Linked DNA regions of Robertmurraya sp. FSL R5-0851. The protein of the gene in region 2 interacts with the protein of the main gene of each other region in a pairwise test. Links are inferred from orthologs where the notes say so. Each region holds a gene or a part of one and is shown on either strand. Other genes may lie near its edges. The genes, in order: MKX65_RS21920 and topA.

The links.
Region 1: the proteins of topA (region 2) and MKX65_RS21920 interact in binary tests that used the Escherichia coli proteins (3 or more experiments, as listed by UniProt). The link is inferred for Robertmurraya sp. FSL R5-0851 from one-to-one orthologs.

Annotation. Positions count from the first base shown.
Region 1 is NZ_JBBOOE010000001.1:4,272,332-4,278,290, reverse strand. What follows is about bases 1-2,936. They hold MKX65_RS21920 (YigZ family protein), read right to left. Parts: upstream 1,817-2,936; coding sequence 1,184-1,816; downstream 1-1,183. Other genes in these bases: MKX65_RS21915 (sensor histidine kinase), read left to right, coding at 2,209-2,936; MKX65_RS21925 (glycosyltransferase family 4 protein), read left to right, coding at 43-1,140. Outside these bases: more of MKX65_RS21915, read left to right, coding at 2,937-3,351; MKX65_RS21910 (response regulator transcription factor), read left to right, coding at 3,384-4,061; sporulation histidine kinase inhibitor Sda, read left to right, coding at 4,205-4,360; MKX65_RS21905 (DegV family protein), read left to right, coding at 4,461-5,297; MKX65_RS21900 (DEAD/DEAH box helicase), read left to right, coding at 5,411-5,959.
Region 2 is NZ_JBBOOE010000001.1:1,567,147-1,577,715, forward strand. What follows is about bases 4,652-7,620. They hold topA (type I DNA topoisomerase), read left to right. Parts: upstream 4,652-5,082; coding sequence 5,083-7,158; downstream 7,159-7,620. Other genes in these bases: dprA (DNA-processing protein DprA), read left to right, coding at 4,652-4,774; trmFO (FADH(2)-oxidizing methylenetetrahydrofolate--tRNA-(uracil(54)-C(5))-methyltransferase TrmFO), read left to right, coding at 7,313-7,620. Also shown: MKX65_RS08150 (hypothetical protein), read left to right, coding at 1-1,245; MKX65_RS08155 (FlhB-like flagellar biosynthesis protein), read left to right, coding at 1,242-1,529; sucC (ADP-forming succinate--CoA ligase subunit beta), read left to right, coding at 1,748-2,905; sucD (succinate--CoA ligase subunit alpha), read left to right, coding at 2,921-3,823; more of dprA, read left to right, coding at 3,902-4,651; more of trmFO, read left to right, coding at 7,621-8,620; tyrosine recombinase XerC, read left to right, coding at 8,682-9,584; ATP-dependent protease subunit HslV, read left to right, coding at 9,602-10,144; hslU (HslU--HslV peptidase ATPase subunit), read left to right, coding at 10,155-10,569. UniProt on the Escherichia coli protein: Releases the supercoiling and torsional tension of DNA, which is introduced during the DNA replication and transcription, by transiently cleaving and rejoining one strand of the DNA duplex.

The DNA.
Region 1 (5,959 bases), 2.7 Mb from region 2 along the record:
TTTTTTCACTAAATAGATAATGATAAAAACATGGAGGGGCATATTGTGTATCTTACGTTAATCATTTGTTTCTTAGCAGCAATACTCCTGACACCGATCATAAAAAAACTTGCTTTCTTAATTGGAGCTACTGATAAACCTAACCAACGAAAAGTCCATCAAAAAATCATGCCTCGCCTTGGTGGTCTTGCTATCTATATAAGCTTTCTAATTGGAGTATTAATTATTCAGCCAAATGATAATTATTTAATACATGTGCTGAATCTTGATGGTGGAATTCATCTACCCATCCTACTTGGTAGCTTGATCATTATTTTAACGGGTGCCTTTGATGATGTGAAAGAGATTTCACCTAGAGTAAAGTTATTAGGGCAAGTCGCAGCAGCTTTAGTAGTGGTAGTAGTTGGTGATATAAGAGTCGAATTCATTAACTTGCCTTTTGGTGGGGAATTGGACTTTGGTTATCTTAGTATCCCCATTACAATGTTTTGGATTATTGGGATTACGAATGCAATCAACTTAATTGATGGATTAGATGGGTTAGCAGCAGGGGTATCTACCATTGCATTATTTTCTATCGCTGCAATGGCATATACGTTTGGAAATCCGTATGTAATGATTATGGCTTTACTATTAGCTGTTTCTAGCTTAGGATTCCTTGTTTATAATTTTCACCCAGCGAAAATCTTTATGGGAGATACAGGGGCATTATTTTTAGGATTTATGATCTCTGTTCTATCTCTACTAGGATTTAAAGGAGTTACCTTCGTATCGTTAATCATCCCTGTTATTATCTTAGGGGTACCAATTTCGGACACGCTCTTTGCGATTGTTAGACGTTTAGTGAACAAGCAGCCATTGTCTGCACCAGATAAATCTCATTTACACCACTGTTTGTTGAAGCTTGGATATACACATAGACAAACGGTATTGCTCATTTATGCAATGAGTGCAGTGTTTGGTTTAGCGGCCTTTATATTTTCACAGGCAACGCTTTGGGGTTCAACTGTTATTCTTTTAGCGATACTTGTAGCTATTGAATTATTCGTTGAAAAAATTGGTCTGGTAGGAGAAGGGTATCGACCTCTCTTGAATTTCCTAAATGGTTTTAGACCAGTTAATGAAAAGAATAAAGCATAAAATAAAGGCCTCAGGAGCATGATTTCCTGAGGTCTTCTTAATTTTATATAAGTGTCTCTTGATAAAGTGTTTCCCCTGTAGATAGTTTCCCCTGCCCGTTAGTCATTTCTACCATCCAATCGTTGAAACTTTCAACCAATCCGTCTTCAACATATACTTCAAATTCTACTGCATCAAGATAGTGAATCTCTTTTATTTCATATACAGAGGCACGTAATTCATTTTCGAGTTTTCCAAGCCAAGTGTAATCCACTTTTAGATGAACAACCTTCATAAGCTTACGTTCAACAATTCCAGTGGCATTTAAGCCCTCTGAAGTTGATTTACCATATGCACGGATTAGCCCGCCAGCTCCTAATTTTATTCCACCAAAGTAGCGGGTAATCACTACAACCGTATCCTTTAGTTTTCTTTTCTTTAAAACCTCGAGAATCGGTACACCAGCTGTTCCGGATGGCTCACCATCATCATTTGCTTTCTGAATAAGGTCATGTTCTCCGATTAGATAAGCTGAGCAGTTGTGCGTCGCATTCCAGTGCTTCTTTTTTATGCTTTGAATAAATTCTATTGCTTCTTCTTCTGTTTCTGCACGAGATATATGAGCGATAAATCGAGATTTTTCAATAACAATTTCATGTTCACCGTAGTCTTTTACGGTTAGATATGAGGGGAGCATGGGATAAGCTCCTTTCTAGTAAAGATTTCTATGAATAATTTCTTAGTAATAGTATAAAACTTTGTGACATATTTCATCAAACTTCAAACAGTTTGTAAACAAACTTTAATCTATGTAATTTTTTCACGTGTTATAATGGGACAGTGAGTAAAAATCCACAATCTCTACTATATCAGCATAATAACTTTAGTTCTTAGGTATTAAAATAGTAATGATGTTAATTAAGTTTATATAGGATAAATTACATATAACGTCGAAAAAATCTCGTTCTTTTTAACGATTTTCTTACGTTTCGACAGTTTTTTCTCCATCAAGAGATAGTATATTTATCTAAATCAAGCTAAAATAATATCAAAGCCGAAAGGGAAAATGGGACCCTTGGAGGAATTATTATGTTGAAGAAAAAATTTGATATAAAGACGCTTGATTTTATCCTAGAGAAAATGATAGAGACGGTTGGTACGAGCAAGGACGAGATTTTCCGTATAGGAGAGCAGTGCCGGAAGGACTATGAATCACTCGCAGATGAACTAAAAGATGTGAAGCGAATGGTCATTGAAGTGATTGATGATGGCGATAAGCTTGAAACGCAATCGCGTTTTGCTCGTAAAAGATTGTCTGAAGTAAGCATGCACTTCAAGGACTATACCGAGGCAGAGGTTCGCGATGCTTATGAAAAAGCTCATCAGCTCCAAATGGAACTGACGATGAAGCGACAAATGGAGAAGCAGCTTCGTGACCGACGAGATGATATTGAACGCCGTTTACATGGTTTGACGGAAACGATTGACCGAGCGGAACATCTAGTTTCTCAAATTTCCGTCGTGATGAACTATCTGATGAGTGATCTCAAGCAAGTCGGTGAAGTATTAGAGGACGCAAAGCAGAAGCAGGAGTTTGGCTTGCGTATTATAGAGGCTCAGGAAGAAGAGAGAAAACGAGTGTCTCGTGAAATCCATGATGGCCCTGCTCAAATGATGGCAAATGTGATGATGCGCTCGGATTTAATTGAACGTGTTTTCCGTGAGCATGGGGAACAAGCAGGCATGGGTGAGATAAAAAATTTAAAAAAGATGGTGCGAAATGCGTTGTATGAGGTGCGTAGAATTATCTATGACCTTCGTCCGATGGCACTTGATGACCTAGGCTTAGTGCCTACCCTCAAAAAATACCTACAAACGATCGAAGAGTATCATAGTGATACAAAAATTAGTTTTGTTAATTTGGGGAATGAAAAAAGGTTACCAGCCAAGTTTGAAGTGGCATTATTTCGATTGGTTCAAGAATCTGTTCAAAATGCCATCAAACACGCAGAAGCACATGAAATAAAAGTAAAACTCGAGCTGACACGAAATAGTATTTCAGTAGTAGTAAAAGATGACGGCAAGGGCTTTGATATGAATTTGGACAAGCCAGAGTCGTTTGGAATATTAGGAATGAAAGAGAGAGTGGAGCTTCTACAAGGACAGCTTTCCATCGACTCAAAAGTCGGTCGAGGAACAATTGTCATTATTCAAGTTCCATTAGAGAGTTAATTTATTGAATAGGCTTAGGGAGGCTGAGAGAAATGACTACAAAGATTGCCATTATTGATGACCACCAATTATTTAGAGAAGGTGTCAAAAGAATATTAGATTTTGAAAAAACGTTTGAGGTTGTCGCTGAAGGGGAAGATGGTAACCAAGCTGTTACGATTGCAGAAGAGTATCAACCAGACGTAATTATTATGGATATTAATATGCCTGATGTGAATGGTGTGGAAGCCACTCGTCAACTGATTGAGAAATTTCCTGAATCAAAAGTAATCATTCTTTCCATTCATGATGACGAAAACTACGTAACACATGCGCTTCAAACAGGGGCTAGTGGCTATCTGTTAAAGGAAATGGATGCAGATGCATTGGTAGAAGCGGTAAAGGTAGTGGCTGATGGAGGTTCTTATTTACATCCGAAAGTAACACATAATCTAGTAAGAGAATACCGTCGATTAGCAGGTGAAGGCGGTGGAGGTTATGTGGGAGCGGCAGAAATTCGTCGTCCACTTCATTTATTAACGCGCCGTGAGTGTGAAGTTCTTCAGTTGTTAACAGACGGAAAGAGTAACCGTGGAATCGGTGAAGCTTTATTTATTAGTGAAAAAACGGTTAAAAACCATGTGAGTAATATTCTTCAAAAAATGAATGTAAACGATCGTACTCAAGCGGTAGTCGAAGCTATTAAAAAGGGCTGGGTTGAGGTACGATAAAATATAAGTGGTGGGGCATCTGTCTGAAAATAAAGACGGATGCCTCTTTTTTTTAATTGGAAGCATTTCCAATTTTGACAAAGTAGTGAAAAATATTTTACAAATAGGTGTTTTTGCTTATAATACTACTTAAACTAGTATAAATGGAGGTGTTTTCCATTAATACATCTTTGGGTATTTTATCAGATGAGGATTTAGTTAACGTATATAGCAAGGCATTAAACTATAACCTGGATACGAGATTTGTTGATCTCATTTTGGAAGAAATACTTCGTAGGGGCTTAAAGGATGCGAGTTAAGATTTACCCTATAAGGGTGTAGGTAATGCAATTTGTATAGTTTTCATATAAAATATGTGTGAGACATATAGTAGAGAAAAACAAAGGTGGTTACTTTTATATGAAAACGGCAGTTGTAACGGATAGTACCGCGTACATCCCGAAAGACCTGCGTGACAAGCTTGATATTCATATGATTCCTTTAAGTGTGATATTTGGTACTGAGACGTATCGTGAAGAAATAGAGATCACTGCCTCAGATTTTTTTGAAGAGGTAAAGAATCGCGAGCTTCCAACCACGTCACAGCCACCCGTTGGTGAGTTTGTTCAGCTATTCGAACAACTATCGAAAGACTACGATTCAGTGGTCAGCATCCACCTATCAAGCGGGATCAGCGGCACCTTCCAAGGGGCCGTATCAGCTGGAGAAATGGTAGAGAATATTGATGTGTTTGCATTCGATTCAGAAATTAGCTGCATGGTTCAAGGATTTTACGTACTAGAGGCAGCTCAAATGGCTCAAGAAGGTAAGGGTCCAGAGGAAATAATGTCACGACTCGAAGAAATGAAGAAAACGTTATACGCTTATTTTATGGTGGATGATTTATCTCATCTCCAACGTGGAGGTAGACTATCAAGTGCTCAAGCCTTGATCGGAAGTTTGTTGCAGGTGAAGCCACTTCTTCATTTTCAGGACAAGAAAATTGTTCCTTTTGAAAAAATTCGTACACGTAAAAAGGCGATGCGTCGAATGGTTGATCTGTTGGCAGAAGCTTCAGCTGGTGAGCAATATCGTGCAGTGATTATTCACGCCAATCGTGAGCAGGAAGCCAATGAATGGAAGAAAGAGCTTGAAGCTGAGCTTCCAAACGTTGAATTTGTGATTAGTTACTTCGGACCGGTGATCGGTACGCATTTAGGTGAGGGCTCAATGGGCCTTGGTTGGGTAAAGAAATAATTTTTGGTTTACTGAACTTATATCTTTTATTATTTGGCACCATTTCAGCGATTGCTGGAATGGTGTTTCTAGTTTTCGGGCGTTTTTTGAAAATTTGATAATGAGGTGATAATTTGAATTTGGTTGATTCCCTTCGAAATGTCCTCGCTGGTAAGCAGCTTCTTCGAGAAGAAATCCCCTTTGAGATGGTTGATTCTCCTTTAATTTCTATAAGACCAGGAATTTTGTTTGATAAGAAAGGTCGGGCGCAGTGTAACCGGTGTGGCAATGGTGATAAGGAGTTACTTGCTGAGTTTCCTTGTGCACGGTGTTGGAAGAAGTGTGTGTATTGTCGTGCATGTATTATGATGGGGCGTGTGAGTGAGTGCACGTCTTTATATGGATGGAGTGGGGAGATGCCAGAGTTAGTTGCTACTCCTCTTGAGTGGAATGGGTCGCTGTCGGATGGTCAACAAGTTGCTTCGGATCGTGTGGTGGGGGCTATTTCTCATAATGAGGAGTTGCTCGTTTGGGCTGTGTGTGGTGCTGGGAAGACTGAGCTTCTTTTTAAAGGAATTGAAGTGGCTTTTGCTAGTGGTAAGCGAGTGTGTATTGCTACTCCACGTACAGATGTTGTGTTAGAACTAACTCCACGATTACAATCCGTGTTCCCCTCTTTACAA
Region 2 (10,569 bases):
CCTTCGTTTCATGCTGTCATGGCTACCTTCAAGAATGAGCTAGACTCTCTAGAAACACTGCCTCAAGCAGGTACACGTTTAAAAGAGACGATAGTGCCGTATATCCAAACAGGGAAAGAAAACCTTTCAGCAGAAGTGCTAAGGGAGACAGTTAGGGGTTGGACTCAGACCAAGGATCCGTTCACCTCACAACAGGCATTGAAAGCTTTGCAGCAATTGGGCTTCTTGCCTATTGAGAATGAACAAAATATCTTGCAACAAGCCGCTAAAAGGCTCACTGGACTTACAGAAGAAAGAGCACAGGTCCAATTACCTGGAATGGATCAAACGGCAAAACAAGTATCGGCACTACTAGCAGCAGGAAGAACAGAGGATGTATCGTCAGTATTGAAAAACTGGATCGGTAGTATCATCAATGATTCTCATGTAAGCAATCAAACGATAAAGCAATTGTTCCACTTATTATCACCAAAATTAGATTCGGCCACATTTGACGAAGCGGTTGCCTCTCTAGTGAGTAAGGACGGAATAGACGCTAATAAAACTCTTAATAAAGAAGTGACACAGCATCTACAAGCGGTACTTTCACAGGTAGACAGAGAGCCAGTAGAAGAGTTTAAATCATTGTTAAAATCAGGTATTCAAACGCTAGGTCTTTCTCATGAATCTGAGTCACTTGATATGATAAAAGGAAAAGTGTCTGATGAAGGTGTAAGAGTGGAGAATGTGAAATCGTTATTGATTCAGTTACTGAATGAAGATATTCCGAGTAAGGTAAAGGATTCAGCAGAAGCTTTACTGAACCGATTAACAGGGATACAACTCATGTCATCGGATACAACTCCAGTCCAGCAAATTGTCATGCAGATTCCACTTGTTCTAATGAATAAGCAAACCGATCTTACCATTCAGTGGAATGGTAGAAAGGACGCCAATGGAAAAATTGATCCAAGCTATTGTCGTGTTCTTTTTTACTTAGATTTAGAGCACATGAATGAAACGATCATCGATATGCAAATTCAGAATCGCATTATGAAAATTACGATTATCAATGATCATGACAATATAAAACACCTTTCCACCCCTTTTTTAGCTAGTTTAAAAGATAGCTTACAAACGCTAGATTACCAGCTTTCGAATGTTAGTTTTCAAACCCAGGCTGATAGAGCCGTTGTCCAAACGAAAAAAGCAGCCATTCCTAGTCCATTGACCTCATCTTATAGTGGAGTGGATATTAAAATATGATAAATGAAAAGCTAAAAAGAAAAGAAGCGGTTGCTCTAAGTTATGAAGCAACGAAAAATGACGCGCCAAAGGTGATTGCGAAAGGAAAAGGAATAGTAGCTGATAATATTCTCGAGAAGGCAAAAGAGAATAATATTCCAATCCAAGAAGATCCAACGCTAATTGAGTTACTAAGTAAATTAAATATAAATGACAGCATCCCAGAAGAGTTATATCAAGCAGTGGCTGAAGTGTTTGCATTTGTTTATCGTACAGATAAAGAAGTAGGTAAAAGGAAATCTTAAAATCTACTTCTTTTATTTTTTTATTTCTGAATAATTTAATATTTTGTGTGAAATAGTAGACAAGGTATGTGTTGTTATATAAAATGAAAGCGCAGTCTTGTTTTTTTAGATATAAAACGATCAAAGGGAAAAATGAATGCAGGCAGGATTGCAGGAAAAAGTGTAGAATATCTTTATTGCTGCAATAGCCAAAAGCAAGATTAGAAGGAGGATGGGAAATGAATATCCATGAGTACCAAGGAAAAGAAATCCTCAGAAAATACGGGGTTGCTGTTCCAAATGGGAAGGTAGCATTTACAGTTGAAGAAGCGGTGGAAGCTGCAAAGGAACTTGGAACACAAGTTTGTGTAGTAAAAGCCCAAATCCATGCAGGTGGACGTGGAAAAGCAGGTGGGGTTAAGGTTGCCAAAAACTTGGATGAAGTCCGTACATATGCGAGCGAAATTCTCGGAAAAACACTCATCACTCACCAAACGGGTCCTGAAGGAAAAGAAGTAAAGCGCCTTTTAATTGAAGAAGGCTGTGACATTAAGAAAGAGTACTATATTGGTTTAGTACTAGACCGTGCTACTTCACGTGTTGTATTAATGGCTTCAGAAGAAGGTGGGACAGAAATCGAGGAGGTAGCAGAAAAAACTCCTGAGAAAATCTTCAAAGAAGTAATTGACCCAGTTGTTGGTTTAACAGGCTACCAAGCTCGTCGTATTGCATTTAACATTAATATTCCAAAAGAATTAGTAAATAAAGCAGTGAAGTTTATGATGGGATTATATCAAGCGTTTGTTGAAAAAGATTGCTCGATCGCTGAAATTAACCCGCTTGTTGTAACAGGTGATGGAAATGTAATGGCGTTAGACGCAAAGCTAAACTTTGATTCAAATGCATTATATCGTCAAAAAGAAGTGTTAGAGTATCGTGACCTTGACGAGGAAGATGCAAAGGAAATTGAAGCATCGAAATACGACCTAAGCTATATTTCTTTAGATGGAAATATTGGCTGCATGGTAAATGGTGCTGGTCTTGCTATGGCTACAATGGACATTGTAAAGCATTACGGTGGAGACCCTGCAAACTTCCTTGATGTTGGGGGCGGAGCAACTGCAGAAAAAGTAACAGAAGCATTCAAAATCATCCTTTCTGATAAAAATGTAAAAGGTATTTTTGTAAATATCTTTGGCGGAATAATGAAGTGTGACGTTATTGCTACTGGTGTTGTAGAAGCTGCTAAGCAGGTTGGTCTAAACGTACCTTTAGTCGTTCGTTTGGAAGGAACAAATGTTGAGCTTGGTAAGAAGATTCTTGCTGAATCAGATATCAACATTATTGCTGCTGAATCTATGGCTGACGGCGCACAAAAAATCGTTTCATTAGTATAAGGAAGGGGAATTGATGTGAGCGTATTTATTAATAAAGATACTAAAGTGATAGTTCAAGGGATTACTGGTTCTACAGCCCTTTTCCATACAAAACAAATGTTAGAATATGGCACGCAAATTGTTGCTGGTGTAACACCTGGTAAAGGTGGGACAGAAGTAGAGGGTGTACCTGTATTTAACACGGTTGCAGATGCTGTAAAGGCTACTGGAGCGAATGCTTCTGTCATTTACGTACCTGCACCATTTGCGGCAGATGCTATTTTAGAAGCGGTTGATGCGGATCTTGATTTAGCGATTTGTATTACTGAGCATATTCCAGTATTAGATATGGTTAAAGTAAAACGCTACATGGAAGGGAAAAAGACTCGCCTAGTTGGTCCTAACTGCCCAGGTGTTATTACTCCTGATGAGTGTAAGATTGGTATTATGCCAGGTTATATTCATACAAAGGGCCATGTTGGCGTGGTATCACGTTCTGGAACCCTTACGTACGAAGCGGTTCATCAATTATCACAAGCAGGTATTGGCCAATCTACAGCAGTTGGAATTGGTGGAGATCCCGTTAACGGAACAAACTTCATCGATGTACTTAAAGCATTTAATGAAGACCCAGAAACGTACGCCGTTATTATGATCGGTGAAATTGGTGGTACGGCTGAAGAAGAAGCAGCAGAGTGGGTAAAAGCAAACATGACTAAGCCGGTAGTTGGTTTCATCGGTGGTCGTACTGCCCCTCCAGGAAAGCGTATGGGGCATGCTGGTGCGATTATTTCCGGTGGAAAAGGAACAGCTGACGAAAAGATTCGTGTGATGAATGAATGTGGAATCCAAGTAGCTGATACACCTTCAGTTATGGGAGAAACATTAATTAAAGTACTAAAAGAAAAAGATCTTTACGATCAATGTAAAACTCACTAAAAATTCAAATAGTCCCTCTTTTTAGAGGGGCTATTTGTGATATTATTAAAATACTATTCCTAAAGGAGGTTATCTATTTTGGAATCTTTTTCATTACGTTTGTGTCATTTGCTTCATTGTCGTGGAGCGGGCTGGAAAATGGTTTATCATATTTTAAAGCATGATCCCGAGCTTAAAGAGCTATATTCCCCAACTTTCCTCTACCAATTCCCTGAACTTCCATCATCTATCATTCAAACCTTATTCGAAGATCTTCATTCACCGGTTTTATTGGAACAAATCCGCCATTATCAACAAAATGATATTAAAATAATTACTTACTTTGACTCAGCTTATCCTGAATTATTAAAAGAAACGTATCAGCCGCCGTGGGTATTGTATGCAAAGGGGGACATTTCTTTGCTTGGGAAGCAAACCAAGCTTGCTGTGGTCGGTTCTAGACAGGCAACAGAGTATGGTAAAAGAGCCATTGATCGGTTGTTTCCACCACTGATTGAAAAGGGGGTTATTATCGTTAGCGGCTTAGCCTTAGGGGTTGATACGCTTGCTCATGAAGCTGCCATTCGACTAGGCGGGAAGACGATAGCGGTCATCGCTGGAGGTATCTACCATATTTACCCACAAACCAATCAAAAGCTTGCTCTAAATATTATGAAGCACCATCTTGTGATCTCCGAGTATCCTCCAAATACGACTCCTTCGCGCTGGCAATTTCCTATGAGAAATAGAATTATTAGTGGTGTTTCTAAAGGTACATTTATAATAGAAGCAAAAAGAAAGAGTGGCTCTTTAATCACAGCAAATTTTGCCGTTCATGAGGGTCGAGAGGTGTTTGCCCTCCCAGGAAATATTTTCAGTCAGCATTCGACAGGGACAAATGACTTAATTCAGCAGGGAGCGAAGCTTGTTAGAAGCCATGAAGATATACTCAATGAATTATTTTATGCATAATGTTTGTAATCCGGTTGAACATCACATATGATGACAAAAAGGTACGGAATAGGGAAATGTCATCGATTTACCATACTTTTTCACCAAATTTTAATATATTTTTATGAAAAAGGTTGAAATATCGCTCAAACTGTTATACATTTTGCAACAGACGTTCGAAAATAAAAATACAAATTTTAAAGTAAGCAAGCTGAAACCGTTTACGATATATTTGACAAGTTTCAATAAAAAGTTTAATAATAATGAATATTTACAATAAACATTCAATAAGTGAATTTTTATATAATCCCTCTTGAGGAGGACAATAGATGTCGGAGTTTTTAGTAATCGTTGAGTCACCTGCAAAGGCGAAGACGATAGAGAGATACTTAGGAAAAAAATATAAAGTTAAGGCGTCGATGGGACACGTACGTGATCTTCCAAAAAGTCAGATGGGAGTCGACGTTGATCATGAGTTCGAACCAAAGTATATTACTATACGCGGAAAAGGACCTGTTCTAAAGGAATTAAAAACAGCTGCAAAAAAAGCAAAGAAAATATATCTAGCGGCTGACCCGGATCGTGAAGGGGAAGCGATCGCTTGGCATCTTGCTCACACACTGGATGTGGATATCCACTCAGATTGTCGGGTAGTATTTAACGAAATTACGAAGGATGCGATTAAAGAGTCTTTTAAGCATCCTAGACCCATTAACATGGATTTAGTAGATGCCCAGCAAGCACGTAGAATTTTAGACCGTTTGGTTGGATACAATATTAGTCCGTTGTTTTGGAAAAAGGTGAAAAAAGGGCTGAGTGCTGGTCGAGTTCAATCCGTAGCTGTACGATTAATTATTGACCGAGAAAACGAAATTAAAGCGTTTATCCCTGAAGAATACTGGACGATAGAAGGCGAATTCTTAAAGGGGACAACGAGTTTTGAGGCTGATTTCTTCGGATTAGTAAATCAGCGTATGGAGCTAAAATCAGAAGATGAGGTAAAATCGATTTTAGCTAAAATGAAAGGCAACCAGTTTGAAGTAACCTCTGTGACCAAAAAAGAACGTAAAAGAAATCCAGCTGTTCCATTTACGACTTCTTCCCTTCAACAAGAGGCAGCTAGAAAATTAAACTTCCGAGCAAAAAAGACAATGATGCTAGCTCAACAGCTGTATGAAGGAATCAATTTAGGAAAAGAAGGAACCGTCGGGTTAATTACATACATGAGAACAGATTCAACTAGAATTTCTGAAGTAGCCCAAGCAGAAGCAAATCAGTATATTGAGTCAACTTACGGTGCCAACTTTTTACCTGAGGAAAAGCGTAAAGAAAAAAAAGGTGCGAACACACAAGATGCTCATGAAGCGATCAGACCAACGAGTACGCTACGTGATCCTTCTAGTATGAAAGAATTTCTGTCTAGAGATCAATTGAGACTATATAAGTTAATTTGGGAGCGTTTCGTATCTAGTCAAATGGCACCGGCTGTTATGGACACAATGAGTGTGGATTTGAAGAATGGAGAAGTAATTTTTAGAGCAACCGGATCCAAGGTGAAGTTTCCAGGTTTTATGAAGGTGTACGTTGAGGGGACAGATGATCAAACAGAGGACAAGAACAAAATGCTTCCGGATCTAAAGGAAGGCGATACAGTCCTCAAAAAGGACATCGAACCAAAACAACACTTTACCCAACCTCCTCCTAGGTATACGGAAGCTAGATTAGTTAAGACGTTGGAGGAACTGGGGATTGGTCGACCGTCGACATTTGCTCCAACACTAGATACCATCCAAAAACGTGGATATGTTACTCTTGATAATAAGCGATTCATTCCAACCGAACTTGGAGAAATTGTTCATGAACTCATGGTAGAATTCTTCCCAGATATCTTAGATGTCGAGTTTACCGCAAAAATGGAACAAGAATTAGATAATGTAGAAGAAGGAAAAACAAAATGGGTACGAATCATCGATGAGTTTTATCGAGGGTTTGAAAAACATTTAGAAAAGGCCGAAAAGGAAATGGAGCAGGTAGAAATTAAAGATGAGCCTGCTGGTGAGGATTGTGAGCAGTGTGGAAATGAGATGGTCTATAAAATGGGTCGCTATGGAAAGTTCATGGCATGCAGTAATTTCCCGGATTGTCGAAACACAAAAGCAATCGTAAAGGATATAGGTGTTAAATGCCCAAATTGTAAGACTGGAAATATTATAGAAAGAAAAAGTAAAAAGCGTCGAATTTTCTATGGCTGTGATACATTCCCAGAATGTGAATTCATTTCATGGGATAAACCGCTGCCTAGAAATTGCCCGAAATGTGAATCACTATTGATCGAGAAGAAGCTTAAAAAAGGTGTCCAAGTTCAATGCATTAGTTGTGACTACAAGGAAGAGCCACAAAGCTAAGGGTGAGCACTATGCTCACTCTTTTTATTGCGCTTGTCAGTGAAGACAAAATGCCTGAAACTTTTAAGTTTCTCAAACGTAGTGTAAAATGCAGATGGAATATGGAAAAGCTAATATCAAAAAAGATACATACGAGCTATTGGAGGTTCATAAAATGATAGATGCAACAGTGAATGTAATAGGAGCAGGTTTAGCTGGAAGTGAAGCCGCTTGGCAACTTGCAAAGAGGGGAATAAAGGTTCGCTTGTACGAAATGAGACCAGTGAAGCAAACTCCTGCGCATCACACAGATAAATTTGCTGAGTTAGTTTGCAGTAACTCCCTTCGCGCAAATAATTTAACAAATGCAGTTGGAGTCCTGAAGGAAGAAATGCGAAAGCTAGATTCTGTTATTATCGCTTCTGCAGATGCTTGTGCAGTTCCAGCAGGAGGTGCGCTTGCCGTGGATCGTCATGAGTTTGCTGCTCATGTAACAGATAAGGTGAAAAATCATCCCAATGTAACAGTGATCAATGAGGAAATAACAGAAATTCCAGAGGGGCTTACTGTTATTGCAACGGGACCTTTAACAAGTCCGGCGCTTTCAGCTAAGCTGCAAGAACTGACTGGCGAGGAATATTTATACTTTTATGACGCTGCAGCTCCTATCATTGAAAAAGATAGCATTGATATGGAGAAGGTGTATTTAAAATCCCGTTACGATAAAGGGGAGGCAGCATATTTAAACTGCCCTATGACCGAAGAAGAGTTTGATCGTTTTTACGAGGCACTTGTTTCAGCAGAAACGGTTCCATTGAAAGAGTTTGAAAAAGAAATTTTCTTTGAAGGATGTATGCCGATTGAGGTAATGGCTAGTCGCGGAAAGAAAACCATGCTTTTTGGTCCAATGAAGCCAGTTGGCCTTGAGGACCCAAAAACAGGAAAGCGTCCGTTTGCTGTAGTTCAGCTTAGACAGGATGATGCTGCAGGAACACTCTATAATATTGTTGGATTTCAGACACATTTGAAGTGGGGACCACAAAAGGAGGTTCTTCAATTAATCCCTGGATTAGAAAATGCTGAAATCGTAAGGTATGGTGTTATGCACAGAAATACCTTTATTAATTCACCTAAAGTACTCGAACCGACCTATCAATTCAAAAATCGTAAGGATTTATTCTTTGCTGGTCAAATGACAGGAGTAGAGGGCTATGTGGAGTCTGCAGCAAGTGGATTAGTTGCTGGGCTTAATGCAGCCAAACTTGTACAAGGAGAAGAGCTTGTTGTGTTTCCGGAAGAAACTGCGATCGGGAGTATGGCAAGATACATCACGAGTGCAAGCGCAAAGAATTTTCAGCCGATGAATGCGAACTTTGGTTTGTTCCCAGAGTTACCGACTAAAATCAGAGGAAAAAAGGAAAGAGCAGAGCATCATGCAAACCGAGCATTAGAAACAATTCAGAACTTTGTGAAAAATTTGTAAATTGCTTGCAAGGGTATGTGAAGTGTGATACGATTTAGGAGCCTTTGTGAGGTGACGAATATTGTCAGAAGATGTGAACGATTCAGCAAAGTTATTTTTTGAATATTTACAAATAGAAAGAAATTATTCACAATATACAATTGAGCATTATCAAGTGGATGTTAGGGATTTTACTCTTTTTATGAAGGAGCAATCGTTAGCTGATTATGCTAATGTCGAGTACTCCGATGTTAGGCTGTATTTAACGAAGCTTTTTGAGAAGAATCTAGCAAGAAAATCTGTGGCGAGAAAAATATCTAGTATGAGAAGCTTTTACCGGTTTTTATTACGAGATAATCTCGTTCAGAATAATCCTTTTGCACAAGTGATTATGCCAAAGCAAGAAAAGAGATTGCCCGATTTTTTTTATGAAGAGGAGCTTAAAGCATTATTTTTGAGTTGTGATGCTAATACCCCTGTCGGCCAAAGAGATCTTGCCTTGCTTGAAATTTTATATGCTACAGGAATGCGAGTTAGTGAATGTTGTCAGCTTCGATTAAAAGATATTGATTTATACATTGGAACGGTACTTGTTCATGGGAAAGGCCAAAAGGATCGATACATTCCATTTGGTAGCTTTGCTCAAGAAGCGATTGATACATATATCAACAATGGCAGAAAAGCACTTCTTGGAGAAAAGCATTCACATGATTCCTTGTTTGTTAACTTTCGTGGAGAACCACTTACAACAAACGGAGTGAGACATATTCTGGATCGAATGATAAAAAAATCATCTTTAAACGGGTCCATCCATCCGCATAAACTAAGGCATTCCTTTGCGACACATCTCCTTAATAACGGAGCAGATATGAGGAGTGTTCAAGAGTTGTTAGGGCATTCGTTTTTGTCTTCTACACAAATTTATTCACATGTTACAAATGATTACTTGCGAAAAACATATATGGCCCACCACCCCCGGGCTTAAGCTTTAGGAGGAATAATATGACGCAATTTCATGCAACAACTATTTTTGCTGTTCGTCATAATGGTCAATGTGCTATGTCTGGAGATGGTCAAGTAACCTTTGGCAATGCTGTTGTGATGAAACATACAGCTCGTAAGGTTAGAAAGTTATTTAACGGGAGGGTTTTAGCAGGATTTGCCGGATCTGTTGCGGATGCCTTTACTCTTTTTGAAATGTTTGAAAGTAAGTTAGAAGAGTATAATGGCAATCTACAACGAGCATCTGTTGAACTTGCAAAACAGTGGAGAAGCGATAAAGTTCTACGACGTCTTGAAGCCATGCTAATCGTAATGAACGATACGGATATGCTATTGGTTTCTGGTACAGGAGAGATTATTGAACCAGATGATGGAATCCTTGCGATTGGATCTGGTGGAAATTATGCACTATCTGCCGGAAGAGCATTAAAGAAGTATTCCGGAGAGCATCTAACGGCAAAGGAAATCGCAAAGGCTTCCCTTGAGATTGCCGCTGAAATTTGCGTATATACAAATCACAATATTATCGTTGAAGAGCTTTAGGAGGGATCGAATGGTCACTAAAGGGACAAATCTAACCCCACGTCAGATTGTTGAACGATTGGATCAGTATATCATTGGGCAGAAGGATGCAAAGAAAGCAGTAGCGGTTGCACTGAGAAACCGTTATCGACGTAGTTTGCTTGACGAAGGTTTAAGGGATGAAATCAGTCCTAAGAATATATTAATGATCGGACCTACGGGTGTCGGAAAGACAGAAATTGCTAGACGAATGGCAAAGCTTGTATCAGCTCCGTTTGTGAAGGTTGAAGCGACAAAGTTTACGGAAGTGGGCTACGTGGGCCGTGATGTTGAATCCATGGTAAGAGATCTCGTAGAAACCGCAGTTAGACTTGTAAAAGAAGAAAAAATGCAAAAAGTGAAAGAACGAGCAGAGGAAAATGCAAATAAACGACTAGTTGATTTGT